One region of the Dietzia lutea genome, then DNA from elsewhere that is predicted to be linked to it. Evidence: predicted binding sites of a transcription regulator. Region 1 holds the regulator's gene; the other holds the start of a gene.
What was found. Region 1 encodes LexA, which represses DNA repair genes until DNA is damaged. Its sites were predicted from a motif close to CGAACANNTGTTCG; they were not measured.
Positions count from the first base shown of each region.

Region 2: a site for LexA is predicted at 5,856-5,869, ahead of A6035_RS06375 (HNH endonuclease signature motif containing protein). Genes of this name have one in related genera too.

Region 1 covers NZ_CP015449.1:1,903,292-1,913,420, reverse strand. The annotation lists gene A6035_RS08705 (class III extradiol ring-cleavage dioxygenase family protein) at 64-720, shown strand; gene miaA (tRNA (adenosine(37)-N6)-dimethylallyltransferase MiaA) at 717-1,670, shown strand; gene A6035_RS08695 (IclR family transcriptional regulator) at 1,667-2,413, shown strand; gene A6035_RS08690 (malate synthase G) at 2,524-4,704, opposite strand; gene dapF (diaminopimelate epimerase) at 4,823-5,752, shown strand; gene hflX (GTPase HflX) at 5,767-7,218, shown strand; gene lexA (transcriptional repressor LexA) at 7,290-7,958, opposite strand; gene A6035_RS08670 (hypothetical protein) at 8,187-8,636, shown strand; gene nrdR (transcriptional regulator NrdR) at 8,748-9,203, shown strand; gene hrpA (ATP-dependent RNA helicase HrpA) at 9,291-10,129, opposite strand, start outside.
Region 2 covers NZ_CP015449.1:1,407,145-1,417,273, forward strand. The annotation lists gene A6035_RS06355 (carbohydrate kinase family protein) at 1-281, shown strand, start outside; gene asnB (asparagine synthase (glutamine-hydrolyzing)) at 317-2,242, opposite strand; gene ctaC (aa3-type cytochrome oxidase subunit II) at 2,470-3,588, shown strand; gene A6035_RS06370 (cytochrome c oxidase subunit 4) at 3,625-4,041, shown strand; gene A6035_RS06375 (HNH endonuclease signature motif containing protein) at 3,962-5,800, opposite strand; gene A6035_RS06380 (acyl-CoA dehydrogenase family protein) at 6,062-7,219, opposite strand; gene A6035_RS06385 (DUF3253 domain-containing protein) at 7,372-7,908, opposite strand; gene A6035_RS06390 (FAD-binding protein) at 8,033-9,601, shown strand; gene A6035_RS06395 (AAA family ATPase) at 9,672-10,129, opposite strand, start outside.

The DNA.
Region 1 (10,129 bases):
CACCCGGCATCACGGGGCGGCGTCCTGCGACGGTGTCGTAGGCGGTCAGTAGGGTTTCCAGGTGTGAACACGTCAGTCGTCCTGGTCCCCGGCGCACCCGCGCTCGTGCCCGAACTCTCCGGGACAGCGGCCGCCGACTTCGCACGCCAGGTCGCCGAGATGGTGCGCGTGCTCCGGCGTGCCGCGGGGGACGCGAGCGCGGTCAGGGTCGTGGGGGCGGACAGCGGCGGACGCTCACTGGGAGACGTCCGCTCGACGCTCGCCCGGTGGGGGGCCGACGTCCCGGTCGGACGGCCCGGTGCCCCGCCGGCGCCGCACGAGGCGGTCCCGGATGCCGCGCTGATCGCGTGGTGGCTGCTGGACCGTGCGGAGATCGGCCTGACCAGGGCCTTCACCGGCGTGACCGGGCCGTCGCCCACCACGCCGCAGGTCGGGGCGGACGACCTCGTCGTCGTCGTCGCCGACGGACCCGCCTCCCTCGCGCCGCGCGGCCCCGTCCCCGAGGACCCGCGCGGCGTCGACCTGGACGCCAGGCTCGGCCGGTGGCTCCGAGACCCCGGCGGGCTCCCCGACCCCGGGGCCGACGTCGCCGAGGAGATCGGGTGGTGGAGCCGTCCCGCGTGGCTCGTCCTCGCCGACCTCGTGGACTCGCGCGCCGCGCGCGAACAACTGTCCTGGGCACCGTTCGGTGTCGGCTACCACTGCGGGTGGTGGTCATGACCGGCCCGGCCCCCGTCGCCGTGATCGGGCCGACGGGCACCGGCAAATCGGAGCTCGCGCTGGGTCTGGCCGAGCGCCTCGGTGGCGAGATCGTCAACTGCGACGCGATGCAGCAGTACCGCGGCATGGACATCGGCACCGCCAAACTCAGGCCCGAGGAGCGCCGCGGCATCCCGCATCACCGACTCGACGTGCTCGATGTCACCGATACCGCGAGCGTCGCCGACTTCCGCGCCGAGGCCGAGCGCGAGATCGGCGGGATCCGCGACCGCGGGCACGTGCCGATCCTGTGCGGTGGGTCCATGATGTACATCCAGGCGCTGGTGGACGGGTGGAGCATCCCGGACACCGACCCGGAGGTGCGTGCCCGCTACGAGCGGCGGCTGGAGGAGATCGGCGTCCGCGCCCTGCACGCCGAACTCGCACGGGTCGACCCCGAGGCGGCGCGGACCATCCTGCCCACCGACCCGCGGCGCACCGTCCGCGCCCTGGAGGTCGTCGAGCTCACGGGGCGGCCGTTCTCCGCGTCCCGACCGGCCATCGGCGAGCCACGATTCGGTACCCGTCTGATCGGCCTACGGTGCGCGCTGCCCGAGCTCGATGACCGGCTGGCCGCCCGGACCTCGACGATGTTCGCCGACGGGCTCGTCGAGGAGGTGCGGGGTCTCGTCGGCGTCGGGCTCCTCGAGGGCGTCACGGCCCGCCGCGCGATCGGCTACGCCCAGGTGCTCGACGAGATGGACGACGCCCTGCGGATCGACGACGAGGGGTTGTCCCGTGCGGAGGAACGGACGGTCATCGGCACCCGCCGCTACGTCCGCCGTCAACGGTCGTGGTTCGGACGCGACCACCGGATCCGCTGGATAGACACCGACACCCGTGACCGGGCCGACGACGCCCCGCGGCCGCTGGACGAGGCGCTGCGGATCCTGGGGGAGGGGACGCGATGACGGCGCCCGGCGCCGGGCGGTCCCGCGTCCAGTCCGTCGACCGCGCGTTCTCGTTGCTCGACGCCTTGTCCCGCCGCGGGGGACGCGCCAGCCTCGGCGAACTGGTCGCCGACACCGGGCTGGCCGCCGCGACCGTCCACCGGCTCTGCGGCACCCTCGCCGAGAGCGGACACCTCCGCCGCGACGCCGGCCGCGGCTACCTCCTCGGCCCCCGCCTCCAACGGATCGGGGACGCGGCCCAGCGCGCGACCGCCTCGTGGGCGGAGCCCGTGCTGCGGGCCGTCGTCGAGGGCACAGGGGAGACCGCCAACCTCGCCGTCCGGGAGGGCGACGGCGTGGTCTACCTCGCCCAGGTGCCCTCGCCTCACTCGATGCGGATGTTCACGGAGGTGGGGCGGCGCGTCGAGGTCCACTGCACGGCGGTGGGCAAGGCCCTCGTGGCGGGCGACGACGACGCCGACATCCGCGCCATGCTGGAACGGGCCGGCATGCGCCGCTACACCGACTCGACCCTCGTCGAGGTCGGCGCGCTGATCGAGCAGATCCACGAGGTCCGACGCCGGGGCTTCGCCACCGACGAGTCCGAGCAGGAGGAAGGGGTGCGGTGCGTGGCCATCGCCGTGGGCACCGGCGACGCGGCGTTCGCGATCTCCGCCTCCGGGCCCGAAGCCCGCTTCACCCGAGACCGGAGGGACGCCGCCGTCGACGTCCTCCGGGCCGCGGTAGGGGGTCTCCTCGGCTGACCGTGCGGCGTGGCGCCGTCCCGATACCGGAGATCCGCTACTCCCGGCCCGGATTCGCTACCTCTGCAGGGGTAGCGGATGCCGAAGGGAGTAGCGGATTCCCGCGAGGGTCAAAGCCCGTTCGCGGCCTTGAACTCGCGGCGACGGCGGTGCAGGATCGGCTCGGTGTAGCCCGACGGCTGCGTGGTGCCCTCGAGGATCAGCTCGCGGGCCGCCTGCCAGGCGATCGAGGACTCGACGTCCGGCGCCATGTTCCGGTAGGCGTCGTCGCCCTCGTTCTGCTTGTCGACGACCTCGGCCATGCGGCGCAGCGAATCCTCCACGAACTCCGCGGTGACGATGCCGTGGCGGATCCAGTTGGCCAGCAGCTGCGAGGAGATCCGCAGCGTGGCGCGGTCTTCCATGAGGTTCACGTCGTGGATGTCCGGGACCTTCGAGACGCCGATCCCCTGCTCGACCCAGCGGACGACGTAGCCCAGGATGGTCTGGCAGGAGTTGTCGACCTCCTCCTTCTTCTCCTCATCCGACCAGTCGGTGCTCGGCGCGAGCGGCACCGTGAGGATGTCGTCGACGCTCGCGCGACGACCGCCGGCGAGGAGCTCCTCCTGGCGGGTCAGGACGTTGACGCGGTGGTAGTGGGTGGCGTGCAGGGTGGCGCCGGTCGGCGACGGGACCCAGGCGGTGTTGGCGCCGGCCTTCGGCTGGCCGATCTTCTCGGCGAGCATCTCCGCCATGAGGTCGGTCTTGGCCCACATGCCCTTGCCGATCTGCGCGCGGCCCCGCAGACCACACGCCAGGCCGGTGTCGACGTTGAAGTCCTCGTAGGCGTTCATCCAGCGCGCGGACTTCATCTCGCCCTTGCGGATCATCGGCCCGGCCTCCATGGAGGTGTGGATCTCGTCGCCGGTGCGGTCGAGGAACCCGGTGTTGATGAACACGACACGCTCTGTGGCCTCCGCGATGCAGGCGGCGAGGTTCACCGACGTGCGGCGCTCCTCGTCCATGATGCCGACCTTCAGGGTGTTGGCCGGCAGGCCGAGGAGCTTCTCGACGCGGCCGAACAGCTCGGTGGTGAACGCGACCTCGTCGGGCCCGTGCTGCTTGGGCTTGACGATGTAGATCGACCCGCTGCGGCTGTTGCCGCGCTCGTTGCCCTCCGCGATCCCGTGCATGCCCGCCAGCGCGGTGATCAGCGCGTCGAGGATCCCCTCGGGCAGCTCGTTGCCCTCGGCGTCCAGGACCGCGGGGTTCGTCATGAGGTGGCCGACGTTGCGGACGAACAGCATCGATCGCCCGTGGAGGCGGACCTCACCGGAGCCGTCGGGGGAGGTGTAGACACGGTCGTCGTTGAGGACGCGGTTGAACGTCTTACCGCCCTTGCTGATCTCCTCGGACAGGTCGCCCTTCATCAGGCCGAGCCAGTTGCGGTAGCCGAGCGTCTTGTCCTCGGCGTCGACAGCGGCGACGGAATCCTCGAAGTCCATGATCGTCGTGACGGCGGACTCGAGGACGACGTCCTTGACGCCGGCCGCGTCCGTCGAGCCGATGGGGGAGTCCGGGTCGATCTGGATGTCGATGTGCAGGCCGTTGTTGCGCAGCAGCACCGAGGAGGGGCTGGCGGCATCCCCGCGGTAGCCCACGAACTTCTCCGGGTCGGCCAGCCCGGTGGTCGCGCCGTCCGCGAGCGTGACCCGGAGCGCGCCGTCCACGACCGCGTACCCGGTGGTCCCCACGTGGCTGCCGGAGGCCAACGGCGCCGCGTCGTCGAGGAACTCACGAGCCCACTCGATCACCTTGTCGCCACGGACCTTGTTGTAGGAGTCGCCCTGCTCGGCGCCGTCGGTCTCCGGGATGGCGTCGGTGCCGTAGAGGGCGTCGTAGAGCGAACCCCAGCGAGCGTTGCCGGCGTTGAGGGCGAATCGTGCGTTGGTGACCGGCACGACGAGTTGCGGACCGGCGACGGTCGCGATCTCCGCGTCGACGTTCTCCGTGGTGACCGAGACCGACTCGGGCTCCGGCACGAGGTAGCCGATCTCCCGGAGGAACTCCTTGTACGCCGCCTGGTCGATCGGCGCCGGGTTCTCGTGGTGCCACGCGTCGATCTTCGACTGCAGGTCGTCCCGCACGGCGAGCAGTTCGCGGTTCCGGGGAGCCAGGTCCGCGAAGATCTCGGAGGCACCGGCCCAGAACGCGTCGGGGTCGACCCCGGTGCCCGGGATCGCCTGGGTGTTGACGAAGTCGAAGAGGACCTCGTCGACCTGGATACCGCCGACGGTGATGCGTTCGGACATCGATGCTCTCCTCAGGTAGGGGATCGTTCTCCCCACCGACTCTAATGTCCTCGTCGTGGCGCTTCATCCGCCATTTCCGCAGTGCGGAATGACGGTCGGCCGCTAGTACGATCACGACATGACTCCGGACCACACGCCGACGGCCACCGACGGCATCGCCTTCCTCAAGGGCCACGGCACACTCAACGACTTCGTGATCCTGCCCGACGACCACGCCGAGCTCGACCTCGACGAGACGCTGGTCCGCGCGCTCTGCGACCGACGCGGCGGCATCGGTGCCGACGGAATCCTCCGGATCGCCACCGCCGGTGCCCTAGTCGATCGCGGGGTTCTTCCCGCGCTCCCGAACGGGGTCGACCGCGCGGACTGGTTCATGGACTACCGCAACGCGGACGGTTCGATCGCCGAGATGTGCGGAAACGGGGTCCGGGTATTCGCCCACGCGCTGGTGGCCACGCACCGGGCCGACACCGGAACGATCGCCATCGGCACGCGTTCCGGGCCGCGGCCCGCGACGATCGTGTCCCACTCCGGCGACGACGCCGTCGTCCGGGTCGACATGGGGGAGCCGCGGCTGCTCGGACTCTCCTCGGCCGAGCTCGGTGGCCGCACCTTCGCGGGCGTGGCCGTCGACATGGGCAACCCCCATCTGGCCTGCATCGTGCCCGGGCTGGACGCCGCGACTCTGGCCGCCTTGCCGGTCGGCGACGCCCCGACCTTCGACCGCGATTTCTTCCCACACGGCGTCAACGTGGAGATCGCCACGCCCCTGTCCGAGGGGCGGGTGACCATGCGCGTGCACGAGCGGGGAGCGGGGGAGACGATGTCATGCGGGACCGGCATCGTGGCGACGGCGGTCGCCGCTCTGGCCGACGCCGGACGCGGCACCGGAGACGTCGTCGTGGCGGTCCCCGGCGGGGAGGTCAAGGTACATCTGACCGACGGCGGTTCGACTCTCATCGGCCCGTCCGCGCTCGTCGCGAGCGGCCGGTACCACGGCGGGGCATATCACACGGCCGTGCACGCGACACACACAGCCCCGATGTGAGATGATGCAGGGGAATGACTATTGATCACACGGCCGCCGAGCGGCCGACACGCGACCTCGATCCATCCATCGGCGAACTGCAGCTCGAGGAGAGATCCTCGCTGCGCCGGGTGGCGGGTCTGTCCACCGAACTCCAGGACGTCAACGACGCCGAGTACCGCCAGCTCCGCCTGGAGCGGGTCGTACTGGTGGGCGTGTGGACCGAAGGGTCCGCAGCCCAGGCGGACGCCGCGATGGCGGAGCTCGCCCAGCTCGCCGAGACGGCCGGCTCCGAGGTCTGCGACGCTCTCATCCAACGCCGCGACAAGCCGGACGCGGCGACCTTCATCGGCTCCGGAAAGGTGAGCGTCCTCAAGGACGTCATCGCCGCGACGGGTGCCGACACCGTGATCTGCGACGGCGAGCTCACCCCGGGTCAGCTCCTCGCGCTGGAGAAGGCGATCAACGTCAAGGTCATCGACCGGACGGCGTTGATCCTCGACATCTTCGCTCAGCACGCGACCAGCCGCGAGGGCAAGGCGCAGGTCTCCCTCGCACAGATGGAATACATGCTCCCCCGCCTCCGCGGGTGGGGTGAGTCGCTCTCCCGACAGGCGGGTGGCCGGGCCGGCAGCAATGGCGGCGTCGGCCTGCGTGGCCCCGGTGAGACGAAGATCGAGACGGACAGACGCCGTATCCGCGAGCGCATGGCCCGGCTGCGTCGCGACATCAAGGGCATGAAGCAGTCCCGCGACACCAAGCGCTACCGCAGGCGCGCCACGCCCGTTCCGTCGATCGCGATCGCCGGATACACCAACGCCGGGAAGTCGAGCCTGTTGAACCGGATCACCGGCGCCGGCGTCCTCGTGCAGAACGCGCTGTTCGCCACACTCGATCCCACCACCCGCCGCGCCGACCTTCCCGACGGGCGGCCGGTCGTGTTCACCGACACGGTCGGCTTCGTCCGGCACCTGCCCACGCAGTTGGTCGAGGCGTTCCGGTCCACGCTGGAGGAGGTGGTCGACTCCGAGCTGTTGCTCCACGTGGTGGACGGTTCGGACGCGTTCCCCCTTCGTCAGATCGAGGCCGTCCGCAAGGTGATCAACGAGGTTGTGGAGGAGCAGAACGCCGAACGACCTCGCGAGTTGGTGGTCATCAACAAGATCGACGCGGCCGATCCGGTGGTGCTCACCGAGCTGCACCACGCCCTGCCGGACGCGGTCTTCGTCTCAGCAGCCACCGGGCAGGGCGTCGACGAGTTGCTCGAACGGATCATGCAGATCGTGGCCTCCGGAGACATGGAGCTGACTCTCGAGGTCCCGTACACCCGTGGTGACGTGGTCGCACGGGTCCACACCGAGGGTGCGGTGGTCGAGGAGGAGCACACCGACCGCGGTACGCGCCTGGTGGTGCGGCTTCCCGCCTCGGTGGCCGGTGAGCTCGGCGAATTCGTCTCGGACAGCGGCACACGCGACGGGGCCGCCTGACCGGTCCCTGCGACGACGACGCCGCCTGACCCGATCACGGGGCAGGCGGCGTCGTCGTCGCAGGGCGGTGTTCAGAGTTTGCGGAACACCGTGACGACCTTGCCCAGAATCGTGGCGTGCTCGCCCGGGATGGGACTGAAGGACGGGTTGTGGGGCAGGAGCCAGACCCCGGTGGAGTCCTTGCGGAAGGTCTTCACGGTCGCCTCGCCGTCGATCATCGCGGCGACGATCTCGCCGTTGTCCGCGACGTTCTGCCGCCGCACCACGACGTAGTCCCCGTCGCAGATCGCCGCGTCGATCATCGACTCACCGACGACCCTGAGCATGAAGAGGTCCCCGGACCCCACGAGATCGGTCGGGAGCGGGAAGACCTCCTCCACGGCCTGCTCGGCGAGAATGGGGCCACCCGCCGCGATCCGACCGAGGACCGGGACGTAGACGGGCTCGACCGCTCCACTCGGCCGTCGGACCTCGCTGGTGGGGGAGCGGCGCCCCCGGGTCTTCTGCCCGGGCACCCCGTGGACGTCGACAGCCCGCGGCTTGTGCGGATCCCGGGTCAGGAACCCCTTCTTCTCCAGGGTCCGCAGCTGATGCGCTACAGACGACGTCGACTGCAGGCCCACGGCGTCCCCGATCTCGCGGATGCTCGGCGGATAGCCGCGCTCCTTGACCGTGTCGTGGATGTGCAGCAGCACACTCTTCTGGCGGTCTGTCAGTGAGTCGAAGTCGGGCTTCGGCATCTCGGGTCCCTTCGGCGAATGGATGTTCGACGTCGTCATCTGTGTACACCCTATCGCCCCTGAGCGGGGAGCGCCACACACACGTTCGAAGAACTTCGTCGCGGAATGGTGACCGTGTCGGAGTCGCGTGATACAACTCTAGGCGTATCGGTATTCGAACATAGGTACACAGAAATCCACACGATTGTGCGAATCCTCTTCGCACACCGTATCGAGCAGGGAGTGGACATGACCATTCTGGAGATGCACTCGCACACCGACTCCACCGTGGGGTGGACCGAGATCTGCGCGGCGGAGCACCGCGCCCCCGCCCAGCGTGCGGACGGTGTCCGCCCGCACGCCGGCCGGGCCGGGGACCGACAGGCCCGCGGGCGTTCCGGGACCCGACCCGGCGCGCGGCCGGTGGGCCGTCGCGACTCCGCCTCGCCCATCCACGGCGCCTCCACCGACCGGGTCGTCGCTCACGCGCCGGCGACCTCGCGGACGTCGGCTCCGCGGCGGATCGTCCAGGCCCGCCCGGTGGCGTCCGACCGTGTGCGCGCCTGCCGCGTTGAGTCGCCGGCCCCGACCCGTGTCGTCGATGACGTGCCCGCCTGGGCACTCCTGGCCTGCGGCATCGCCTTCGGGGTTCTCATGCTCCTGGCCGTGGCGTTCCTCGGCGGGCCCGCCTACGCGTGACCGGCACACCGGCCTCCTAGAATGAGTCGGGGACGATGGTCAATCGTCCCCGCGTCCCGTGGTCTACGTCCTGGGAGGCGTGAAGTCCGGTCGACGAAGGGCCACACGGGAATGTACTGCCCTACATGCCACAACGAGGACTCCCGGGTGATCGACTCACGATCGGTCGACGAGGGTCAGGCCATCCGGCGCCGGCGGGAGTGCCCGGAGTGCGGGCACCGCTTCACGACGCTCGAGACGCCACTGCTGACGGTCCTCAAACGCAACGGCGTCACCGAGGCCTTCAGTCGCGACAAAGTGGTCCGGGGAGTTCGCCGGGCCTGCCAGGGCCGGTCCATCGATGAGGACGCCCTTCGGCGCCTCGCCCAGCAGGTCGAGGACACCGTCCGCGCACGCGGCGCGTCCGAGGTGCCCGCCCACGAGATCGGTCTCGCGATCCTCGGCCCCCTCCAGGACCTCGACGAGGTGGGCTACCTACGCTTCGCCTCCGTCTACAAGCAGTTCAGTTCGGCCGACGATTTCGAACGCGAGATCATCGCGCTCAGGGACCGCCGCGCGACCCTGTGATCCGCCGCGCGAGCCGCTGACCCGCCGGCCCGCGCCGATGGCAGGCCGCTGCTCACACCAGTGGTAGGACCTCCGGCCGCCGGACGGTCAACGCCGGGCGCGGGGTGCGAGCGCGGACGCCACCGCCTTGTCGATGCGCTCGGCCGAGACCGGACGGGACGTACCGAGGGACTGGGCGAACAGTCCCACTCTGTATTCGGCCAGCAACCACCGCAGCTCGCGCGACGAGCGCGCGCCGCCGGGCCGACGTCGCAGAGCCGCGCACGCCTCCTCGACGGTCTCCTCCGACCGCGCCAACCGGGCCGTCAGTTCCCGATGCCGGGCAGGGGACTTCTCCGCCAGGTCGAGTCGGACACCGACCGCCTTCACGTGCCGCTCCAGGTGCGGCAGCACGTCGACCGGATGCCGGGCCAGAAAACCCTTACCCACGAGGAACTCCAGCGACGGGGCCACCGCCTCGGCGACCTCGGCCGGGGCCTCCGCCACACGCACGGACACCTCCCGCGCCGCCACCAACGCGGGCACGACCGCCGAGATCGCCGACGCCACGGCCCCCGGCACCTCCGCCCTGGCGGCGTCCCGTAACTCGCCGAACTCCGCCACCGTCAACACCGGCACGCCCTTACGCCGGGCGATGATCCGGCCACACGCCGCCAGGGCGGCGTCGGAGACCAGTGCCTCGACGCCCCCGTGCGGGTACTGGGTCAGGGCCAGTCGCTGCTCGACCGGGCGACCGCGCAGGATCGAGGAGGCGGAGACGAGGTCGGACGAGATGAGCGTGAGCACCGCTGACGCCTGCCTGGTCCGGCGTTCCTCCTCCGTCGCGCACGCGACCCGGTGGATGCCGTCCGCATCGACGCGCAGGGCGGGGTAGACCGTCACCTCCACACCGTCCACCGTGCCGGTAACCGACGGGGGGAGATCGC
Region 2 (10,129 bases), 500 kb from region 1:
AGCAGGGCGCGGAGCCGATCGAGATCGGGAGCGTCCCGTCGGACAACCTGCTCGATCCGACGGGCGTGGGCGACGCCTTCCGCGCGGGCTTCCTCAGCGGTGTCCTCGACGGATTGTCGTTGGAGCGCTCGGCCCAGTTCGGTGCGCTCGTCGCCACGCATGTGCTGGAGACCACCGGCACTCAGGAGTGGACCATCGACCCGGTGGCCGCGCGCCGCCGTCTCGCCGACACCTACGGCGACGAGGCGGCCGAGGAGATCTCCTCGCTCCTCCCGGCCTGACCCGCCGCCCGGTCCGCCGTGCCCGTCCGGCGGGCTCAGAGGCGGACCGGGTATTCGCGCCGCTCGATGTCGGGGGAGATGCGCCCCTCCACGAAGATGCCGTGCCAGATCATGAAGCACAGCATGGTCCAGATCCGACGGCTGTGGTCGGAGTCGCCGCGACGGTGTTCGTCGAGCATGCGCATCACGGCGTCCTTGTTCACGTACTCGTCGGTGCCCGACGCCGCCACGTGCTCGCGCGCCCAGTCGTGGAGTTCCGGCCCGGCCAGCCAGTGGCGCGTGGGCACGGGGAAACCGAGCTTGCGCCGGTGCAGCACGTGCGCGGGCACGATCCGCTCGAGAGACTTGCGCAGGGCGTACTTGGTGGTGCCGTGGGCGATCTTCTCGGTGTACGGCAGCCGCGAGGCGACCTCGTAGACCTCACGGTCGAGGAACGGCACGCGCAGTTCGAGGGAGTTGGCCATGGTGACCTTGTCCGCCTTGACGAGGATGTCGCCGCGCAGCCACGTGAACAGGTCGAGGTGCTGCATGCGCGCGACGGGGTCCCAGCCGCGGGAGCGTTCGTAGATGGGTGCGGTGACGTCCTGGTGGCTCCACTCGGGGCGGTAGTCGCGCAGGACGGAGCGGACCTGGTCCTCGGAGAACGAGCGGGCGTTGCCGTAGTAGCGATCCTCCAGGGTCATCGACCCGCGGTGCAGGAGGCTCTTGCCCCGCGTGCCCTCGGGGATCAGCTCGCTGGCCTTACCGAGCGCGCGACGTAGGGCGCCGGGGACCTTCTCGAACGGCGCGAGCGACAGCGGCTCCTTGTAGATGGTGTAGCCACCGAACAGCTCGTCGGCGCCCTCGCCGGACAGCACGACCTTGACGTGCTTGCGGGCCTCACGGGCGACGAAGTAGAGGGGGACCAGGGCGGGGTCGGCGACCGGTTCGTCGAGGTGCCAGATGATCTCGGGGATCGCGGCGGCGAACTCCTCGGGGGAGACGACCTTGACGATGTGCTCGACCCCGATCGCGGCCGCGGACTCGGCGGCGACGTCGATCTCGGAGTACCCCTCGCGTTCGAAACCGGTGGTGAACGTGAGGAGGTTCTCGTTGTGGCGTCGGGCCAGCGCGGCGATGGCGGTGGAGTCGATGCCGCCGGACAGGAACGAGCCGACGGTGACGTCGGCGCGCATGTGCTTGGCGACCGAGTCCTCGAGGGCGGCGGCGATCTCGTCGTAGCGGCGCTCGGCGTCGCCGTCGGCGACGGGCGCCACGGGGAAGGTGGGTTCGAAGTACCGCTCGATCACCGGCTCGCCGCCGGGGGTGAGGGAGGCGTGGCACCCGGACTCGAGGCGTCGGACGCCGCGGGTGAGGGTCTCGTCTTCCGGGACGTACTGGAGGGTGACGTAGTGCTGGAGGGCGCGGGTGTCGAGGGAGGTGTCGACGACGACGAGGTCGATCAGTTCGGTGACCGACTTCTTCTCGCTCGCGAACACGGTTCCGCCGGGACCGGAAGCCATGTACAGGGGCTTGATGCCGAAGGGGTCGCGGGCGACGAAGAGGGACCGCTCGACGGTGTCCCAGATCGCGAAGGCGAACATGCCGCGGAGCCGGCGGACCGCGGCGGGGCCCCAGTGGTGGAAGGCGACGACGATCGGTTCGCCGTCGCCCTCGGTCTCGAAGGTGGCGCCGAACTCGCGCCGCAGCTCGTCCCGCAACTCGAGGTAGTTGTAGATCTCGCCGTTGAACACGAGCGCATAGCGGTCGGGCTGCTCCGGCGGGCCCCAGCGGAGCGGCTGGTGTGAGTGCGAGATGTCGATGATCGACAGGCGGTTGAACCCGAAGGCCATGTCGCCGTCGACCCAGGTGCCGACCTCGTCGGGCCCGCGGTGGCGCTGGCACCCCATGGCGCCGAGCACGCGGGCCTCGTGGGTACGGGCGGAGCCGTCAGGGGTGATCAGACCAAGCAGGCCACACATGCGTCGGGTACCTCGTCCATCGTCGTCGTAGCGTCCGTGATGGCCCGCCTGCGCGGGTCCGGACGCGTTCGAATACTACTGGTCGGTGGGTTCCCGCCCGTCCCGGCGGACGGCGTGGGGGCCTCGCGGGTGAATTGCCGGACCCGCGGCTTTCATTCTGAGAGCCGTGGTCTACTCTTCTAAGGTGTCCCGGCCACGTGGCCGGTGCCGCTGATCAGGAAGGCGTGATGGTGGAACAGCGTGACGGGCGTCGTCGGACGCGCAGGGCGACTCTCGCGGTGGCTCTCGGTTCATTGGGCTTGCTGTTGTCCGGTTGTAGCCTCCACACCGACAACAAGTGGTGGAACCAGACGATCAACTTCGGATTCCCGACCGGTATCACCCCCGAGGGCGTCGCGATCCGTGAGTTCTGGACGGGCACCGTCATCACTTCGCTCATCGTCGGGTTCTTCGTGTGGGGCCTGATCTTCTGGTCGATGGCCGCCTACCGCAAGCGTAAGAACGACAACGGTGAGTTCCCGCGGCAGACGGCGTACAACGTGCCGCTGGAGCTGATCTACACGGCTGCGCCGTTCGTGATCATCTCCGTGCTCTTCTACTTCACCGTGGTCACCCAGAACAAGGTTCTCGACCTCCGTCCGGAGGAGGAGGTCGGCGTCAAGGTCGACGTCACCGCGTACCAGTGGAACTGGAAGTTCGGCTACAACAAGGTCGACGTGGCCGGCGCGAGCATCGAGGACGGCACCAACTACGAGGCGCAGCGTGCGGCCGAGGAGGCCGGTGTGCTCTCCGACGAGGCCCGCGAGGCGCTCGGTCATCATGGTGAGCCCGCCGCCGGTGGCCCGATCCACGGCCGTCTCGCCGAGGACAAGTCGTACCTGGCTTACAACAACATCGAGACCGTGGGCACCTCCGAGGAGGTCCCGGTCCTGGTCCTGCCGACCGGCACCCGCGTCGAGTTCCGGCTCGCGTCGGCGGACGTGATCCACTCGTTCTGGATCCCCGAGTTCATCTACAAGCTCGACGTCATGCCGCACCCCGGCAAGAACCAGCAGTTGAGCATGTTCCAGATCGAGGAGATCGAGCGCGAGGGCGCCTTCGTCGGCCGCTGTGCCGAGATGTGCGGCATCTACCACGCGATGATGAACTTCGAGCTGCGCGCGGTCTCCCCGGAGGCGTTCGCCGACTACATCGAATTCCGCCAGGCCAATCCGACCGCGACCAACGCGGAGGCGCTGGAGTCCATCGGGGAGGAGCCGTACTCGATCTCCACTGCACCGTTCAAGACCGGCCGCAGCGATACCCGCGACCAGAACAACACCATCGAGACCGCGTCAGCTAACTGACGGTTCTCCCGGTATCACGCGAAGGATTTCTGAACGATGAGCGCAACAGTACGAATCTTCGACGCACTGTTTATCTTCCTGGCCATCCTGGCCATCGCGTACGCGTACCTCACCGGTACGTCGCGGACGGGCGTCGAGTGGGTCGGTACCACGGCCCTGGTGCTCTCGGCCGGCCTGAGCCTGCTGATCGGTGGTTACCTCCGCTTCGTGGCGCGGCGCATCAGCACCCTGCCCGAGGACTACGAGGAGGCCGAGGTCTCCGATGGTGCCGGTGAGCTGGGCTTCTTCAGCCCGCACAGCTTCTGGCCGTTTCTGCTGGCCTTCTCGGTCTTCGTCATCGGCTACGGTGCGGCGTTCTGGAACTGGTGGGTGCTCATCGGTGGCGCCGTCGGCGTGATCTTCTGCGCCTCCGGCTTGGTGTTCGAGTACCACTGGGGCCGCGAGAAGCACTGACCCTCTGATCGTCTTCCGCCGGGGCCCGGCGTCGCTGTCCGCGACGCCGGGCCCCGGCGCTTTTTGGTCGTGATCGGGCCGCTCCCGCCCGACACTTTTCGCCGCGCGCCGGTGGCCGGCGCTGTCTAGAAGGGCGGTGTGTCGGTGTCGGTGGTGGGGTGGCCGGTTGTGGGTGGTGGTGTGGTGGTGTTGGCGGCGCGTTCGGCGGCCAGGCGTCGGGCGCGTCGGAGCCAGTGGGTGGCTTGTGGTCGGGGGTCGAGCCAGGGCCGGCGGGGTGGGGCGCTGGTCGCTTTTGGTTCGGGTTCGGGTTCGCGTTGGCGCCAGCGGGCCAGGGTCCGGTGGGATGGGTGGTCAGGGTGTGGCCGGTGTCGGTGGTCACGGTCAGGGTGCCGTCGGGGGCGAGGTGGTAGTGCCAGCCGTGGAAGGTTTTGAAGCGGTGGTGTTGGCGGCACATGATGGCGAGGTTGGCTTCGATGGTCAGGCCGCCGTTGTCGGGGTCGGTGTGGTTGAAGGGTCGGATGTGGTCGATGTCGCAGTCTTGGGCGGGTACGGAGCAGCCGGGGTGGCGGCAGGTGCCGTCGCGTAGGCGGATGCGGTGGGCCAGTTCGGTGCTGATGCGGTAGCGGCGGGCTGTGGTGGGGGTGTCGGCGGTGCCGGGTTCGGTGTGGGGCACGGTGATGGTGGCGCCGACGCTGCGGGACAGCAGTTCGATGAGGGCCTCGATGGTGGCCGGGCCGCCGCGGGGGAGGTAGACCTCGGGTTCGCCGTCGGGGCCCAGGGGTGCGAGCACGGTGATGGTGGGGCGGACCTGGGTGGCCGGGCGGCGGGCTCCGGCCCGCGCGCCATCCCGTGTGCCGGTCTGCGCGTCGGCGGGTGTGTCTGCCGTGGCGTGGCCGCCCGCGTTGTCGCCGGGCTGGTCGGCTGTGTCGGTGGGGTCGGGGTCGAGGAAGGCGGCGACGAGGGCGTCGGCGCGTAGTTCGTCGATGCTGCGGATGTATTCGGCGTCGAGGGTGTCGGCGCCTGCGCGGGCGGCCTGCAGGCGGGCCTGTTTGTCGCGGGTGGCCTGCTCGGTGGCGGCGCGGTGCAGGACCTCGTAGACGGTGGAGGCTTCGGCGGCGGTCAGGTGGGCTGTGAGGTCGGCCATGCCGTCGGTGCCGCGGCGGAGGCGGATGTGGCGTTCGCGGGTGGCGGCGGCGCGGCGGGCGCGGACGCCGGCGGGGTCGTGGTCGGTGATGATGCGGTCGAGGGTGCCCAGGATGGCCTCGCGTCCGGGGCGTGTGCCGGCGGCGATGGCGGCCATGAGCCAGTCGATGATCTCGCGTTGGACGGCGCCGCGGTGGGCCGAGTCCACGGTGCGCATCTGGCGGGCGAGCAGGGCGGCGGTGTCCTCGTCGAGGCGGCCGGTTTCCATGGCCTCGACCAGGGTGGGGAAGCGGGTGATCAGGGTGCGGGCCCGGGTGAGCAGGGTGCGGGCACGGTTGTTGTGCACGCCGTAGGCGGCGACGATCTCGGCGCAGGCGATGTGGAAGGGTTCGATGACGGCGTGTTCGGGTGTGAGGTCGACCTGCGGGTCGTATCCGGCGGCCAGGTCGCGTCGTTCCTGCTCGTCTTCGCAGACGGTGTAGAGGTGGTAGCAGGCCCGGAGGCGGGCGGCGGCGGCGATGTTCTCGGCGTAGAGGGCCTGCACGGCGGCGGCGCCGGCCGCGGCGATGGCGGGACAGTCGACGGAGCCGCCCGGGTGCGACTGTGCTCGCGTCATCGGTGCCCGCCCCCTCGCGTGTGTGGGTGTGATCGCCGCCCGACCGGGCGACTATCGCTCGTGTGTTCGATCAAGTGAACGCTAGCAACCCACTACGACACGATGGGGTTCCAACTCGTCTACCCGTGGCGAGCGGCGACAACCGGGGCGGCCGTCGGATGCGGCCGCTCGAGGACGGCCGTACGGGGCAGGGCGGCCACGAGAACGGGCCCCGTCCGCGGTGCGCGGTCGAGGCCCGTTCGGTGGGGTGGGGAGGTGCGCTTACAGCCCCATGTCCTTGGCGATGATGGTCTTCATGACCTCGTTGGTTCCGCCGTAGATCCGGTTCACGCGGTTGTCGGAGTAGAGGCGCGCGATCGGGTACTCGTTGATGAAGCCGTAGCCGCCGTGCAGCTGGAGACAGCGGTCGATGACCTCGGCCGCGACCTCGGTGCAGAACAACTTGGCCGAGGCGGCCTCGGCGGCCGTGAGCTCGCCCGCGTCGAGCGCCTCGAGAGCCCGGTCGGCGACGGCCTGCGCGGCATCGACCTTGGCCTGGCAGGCCGCGAGCTCGAACTTGGTGTTCTGGAAGGCGGAGACGGGCTTGCCGAACACCTCGCGCTGCCGGGTGTATTCCTTGGCGAAACGCACCGCGGCCGCGGCCTGCGCGTAGGCGCCGAAGGCGATGCCCCAGCGCTCCGACGGAAGGTTCTGGCCGAGGTACGAGAAGCCCCGGTTTTCCTCGCCGAGGAGGTCCTCGACGGGCACCTTGACGTCGGTGAAGGACAGCTCGGCGGTGTCGGAGGTCTTGAGTCCGACCTTGTCGAGCTTCCGGCCCACGGAGTAGCCCTCGAGCGAGGTCTGCACCGCGAGCAGGGAGATGCCGAATCGGCGGTCGTCCTCGCGCGGCGGCGCGGTACGCGCGCAGACGATGACGCGATCGGCGTGGACGCCGCCGGTGATGAAGGTCTTGGCCCCGTTGAGGATGTAGTGGGTGCCGTCCTCGGAGAGCTTGGCGGTGGTCTTCATGCCGGCGAGGTCCGAACCGGTGCCCGGCTCGGTCATGGCGATGGCCCACATCTCCTCGCCGGAGACGAACTTGGGGAAGTATCGAGACTTCTGCTCGTCGGTCGCGAGCATCTTCAGGTAAGGCAGGCAAAGGGCCACGTGGACGTTGGACCCTCCGAAGCTCACGCCTGCGCGGATGACCTCCTCGGACTGGATGGCCTCGAACTTGTGCGAGTCGAGGCCGGCACCGCCGTACTCCTCGTCCACGGTGATGCCGAACAGGCCGAGGTCGGCGAGCTTGTAGTAGAAGTCGCGCGGGACGATCCCGGCTTCGTACCACTCGTCGTAGTGGGGGACGACCTCGGACTCGATGAAGTCGCGGAGGGTCTTCCGGAAGGCCTCGTGGTCTTCGTTGAACACAGTGCGGCGCAAGAGGGTGCCTTTCCATCGGTGGCCCGCCCGGGTCGGCGGACCGATCGTGCCGGAGGGGAGCGGGGCGTCGGGTAGTGGACTGTTACCGGTGAGTAGCTTACAAGAAACCGACTGCGCTCCGCGGGTTCCACACCTCATCCGTTTCGGCTATCTCACTCATTGCCGGGGATGAATTCCAGGCCTTCGTCCGCGACGATCCGGATCGGACCGCTGACGTCCGTCCCGTCGACTCGCTGACCCTTCCGCGTCACCGCTACCACGCCCCCGTCGCGGAGCTCGAATGCGACCGAACGCGCGGCCTCCATATGGTCGCGCCAGCCCTCCCCGCCGACGACCCGGGCGGCATCCGAGGGGCATATCGACCCGGTGCCGCGGGATCGCAGGAGGGTTCTGATCGTCGCCTCGAGTCGCCGCCGCGTGCCCTCGTCGGTCGGCTCCCACCACGGATCGCCGCGCTCGCCGAGGGCGACCTTCGCGTCATGCACCATCACCCGGGCCGCGTCTCCCCGGGCCTTGACCTCACGCCGCCCGGTCATCAGTGCGCGAACCAGCTCGGCGCGGAGCTTCTCGGGGATCGAGGGGTCGGTCGCGCGCCAACGTCTGCCGCCGACCACGACGTAGTGGCCGTCGTCCGCGTGTTCCGCGCCGTCGGCCGGGCCCTGCTGATTGTCGGTCACCCTGTCGATCATGCCTGTGAGAGTCCGCGGTCGGCGGTGATCGCATCCGACGGCGGTCTGTCCGAGGCCGGTGTTATCGTCACGACAGGGCACTGAAACGCGTTCCACCGGATGAGACGGAAGACGAGGGACCTTCGTGACGGCGCAGGACAGAACTTTCGACGCGGAATTCGACGTGGTGGTCGTGGGGTCGGGGGTGGCCGCGCTGTTCGGCGCCGCCGCCGCGGCCTCGCGCGGACTGTCCACCTGCCTGATCGAGAAGACCGACCGATTCGGCGGAACCTCCGCGTACTCCGGCGGGGCGGTGTGGCTGCCCGGTAACGCGGTCCTCGCCAGAGACGGTGTCGACGACTCAGTCGAGAAGGGCCGGACCTACTTCCGTGCGGTGGTGGGCGACCGAACCGACCGGGACGTACAGGACGCCTTCCTCAACACGGGGCCGGCGGTCGTCACCTTCCTGCAGGAGGAACTGGGCATCCCCACCAGGTTCCAGGCGTTCCCCGACTACTTCGACGCGCCGGGGCGCCAGGAACAGGGCCGGAGCATCTACCCGAAGCCGATCAAGGGCGAGGAGGTCGGGGATCGGGCGGCGGATGTGCGTCCGCCGGTTCCCGCCGACCAGTTCGGCGCCGCCGAGGACACCACCCGGCTGGAGGGAGGCCGCGCATGGGTGGCCCGGCTCGTGCTCGCGCTCGACGCGATGGACTCCGCCGAGACGCGTCTGAACACCGCGGCGCAGGAACTGGTGCGGGACGAGGACGGACGCGTGATCGGGGTGGCCGTCGACGGTGAGGGCGGCCGCCGGCTGCTCGGTGCCCGTCGAGGCGTGCTGGTCGCCGCGGGTGGGTTCGAGCGTTCCGGGGAGCTGCGTCACCGTTGGCAGCAGATGCCCACCGCCGATTGGTCGTCCTCGCATCCGGACACCGGCTCCGGCGACGCGGTCCGCATGTTCGAGCACGTCGGGGCGCAGCTCGACCTGCTCGACCAGTCGTGGTGGTGCCCCGCCACCCTTTTCCCGAACGGCCACGCGGCGTTCACGCTGGGGTTCCGCTCCGGGTTCATCGTCGACGGCACGGGCCGTCGGTTCGCCGACGAGCTCCTGCCCTACGACCAGATGGGCCGCCGGATGCGCGCCCGGATGGCGGACGGGGCCGGTGACGAGTTCTGGCTGATCTTCGACGACGCCGAGGCCGGTAACTTCCCGGCCATCTGCATCCCCGCGCCCGAACCCGACCAGCTGCGCGAGGCGGGACTGTGGCACACCGCCGGTTCCGTCGACGAGCTGGCGGCCGCCACCGGGCTGGACGCCGCGGCGCTGCAGGAGAGCCTCGAGCGGTTCAACGGCTTCGCCGAGCAGGGGAGGGACGCGGACTTTGCCCGGGGGGAGGACCCGTACGGTCGCTTCTTCCTGGGCGTCTCCACGGCCGAGCAGTGCCTGCGGCCCGTGGGAGGGGACCGTCTGCACGCCGTCCGCCTGGTCCTCGGTGACCTGGGCACCAAGGGCGGCGCGGTGATCGACGCGAACGGTGCCGTGCTCGACACGGAGGGTCGACCGATCCCGGGCCTGTACGCGGCGGGCAACTCGTCGGCGTCGGTGTCCGGGGAGGCCTACCCCGGGCCGGGCGTCCCGCTCGGCTCCGGAATGGCCATGGCCTTCCGCGCTGTGGCTGACATGGCCGGGGAGCCGTTGCCGATCGCACCCTGAACAGCTTCGCGCGGCACCGGCCGGCCCGGCGGCTGCCCTCAGTGGCCGCCGAGGCCGGGACCGGCCGGGATCAGCGGCCGGCCCAGCGGAGGAAGTCGGCGACCGGGACGACCGGTGTGCCCCACCGCTGGGCGGCCCGCGACTTGGTCGACTGGCTGCCCGGTTCGGCGATCACCAGCACGTCGCAGCGGGACTTGGTCACCGCCGACACCGGCTCGAGACCGCGCCGGCGAGCCATGCCTTCCATCTCGTCCCGCGCCACCACCGTGCCGTCCCGGTCGAGTGCACTACCGGTGAAACACACGCGCGCCCCGGGCCGCAGCACCTCGGCCACGTCGACCGCCGGCGCGGCCTCCAGCCCCCGCGTGAGATCCGAGCCCACCACCTCGGAGGCCAGCCGCAGCCTGTCGAGCAGGACTGCGGTCATCGGTACCCGCTGCGCGGCGCGACGGATCTGGTCGGCCACGAGCCCGCGCGCTCCCACCACGACATCGCGGTCGCCTGCGGTGATCACCTCGTCGTCGTCGC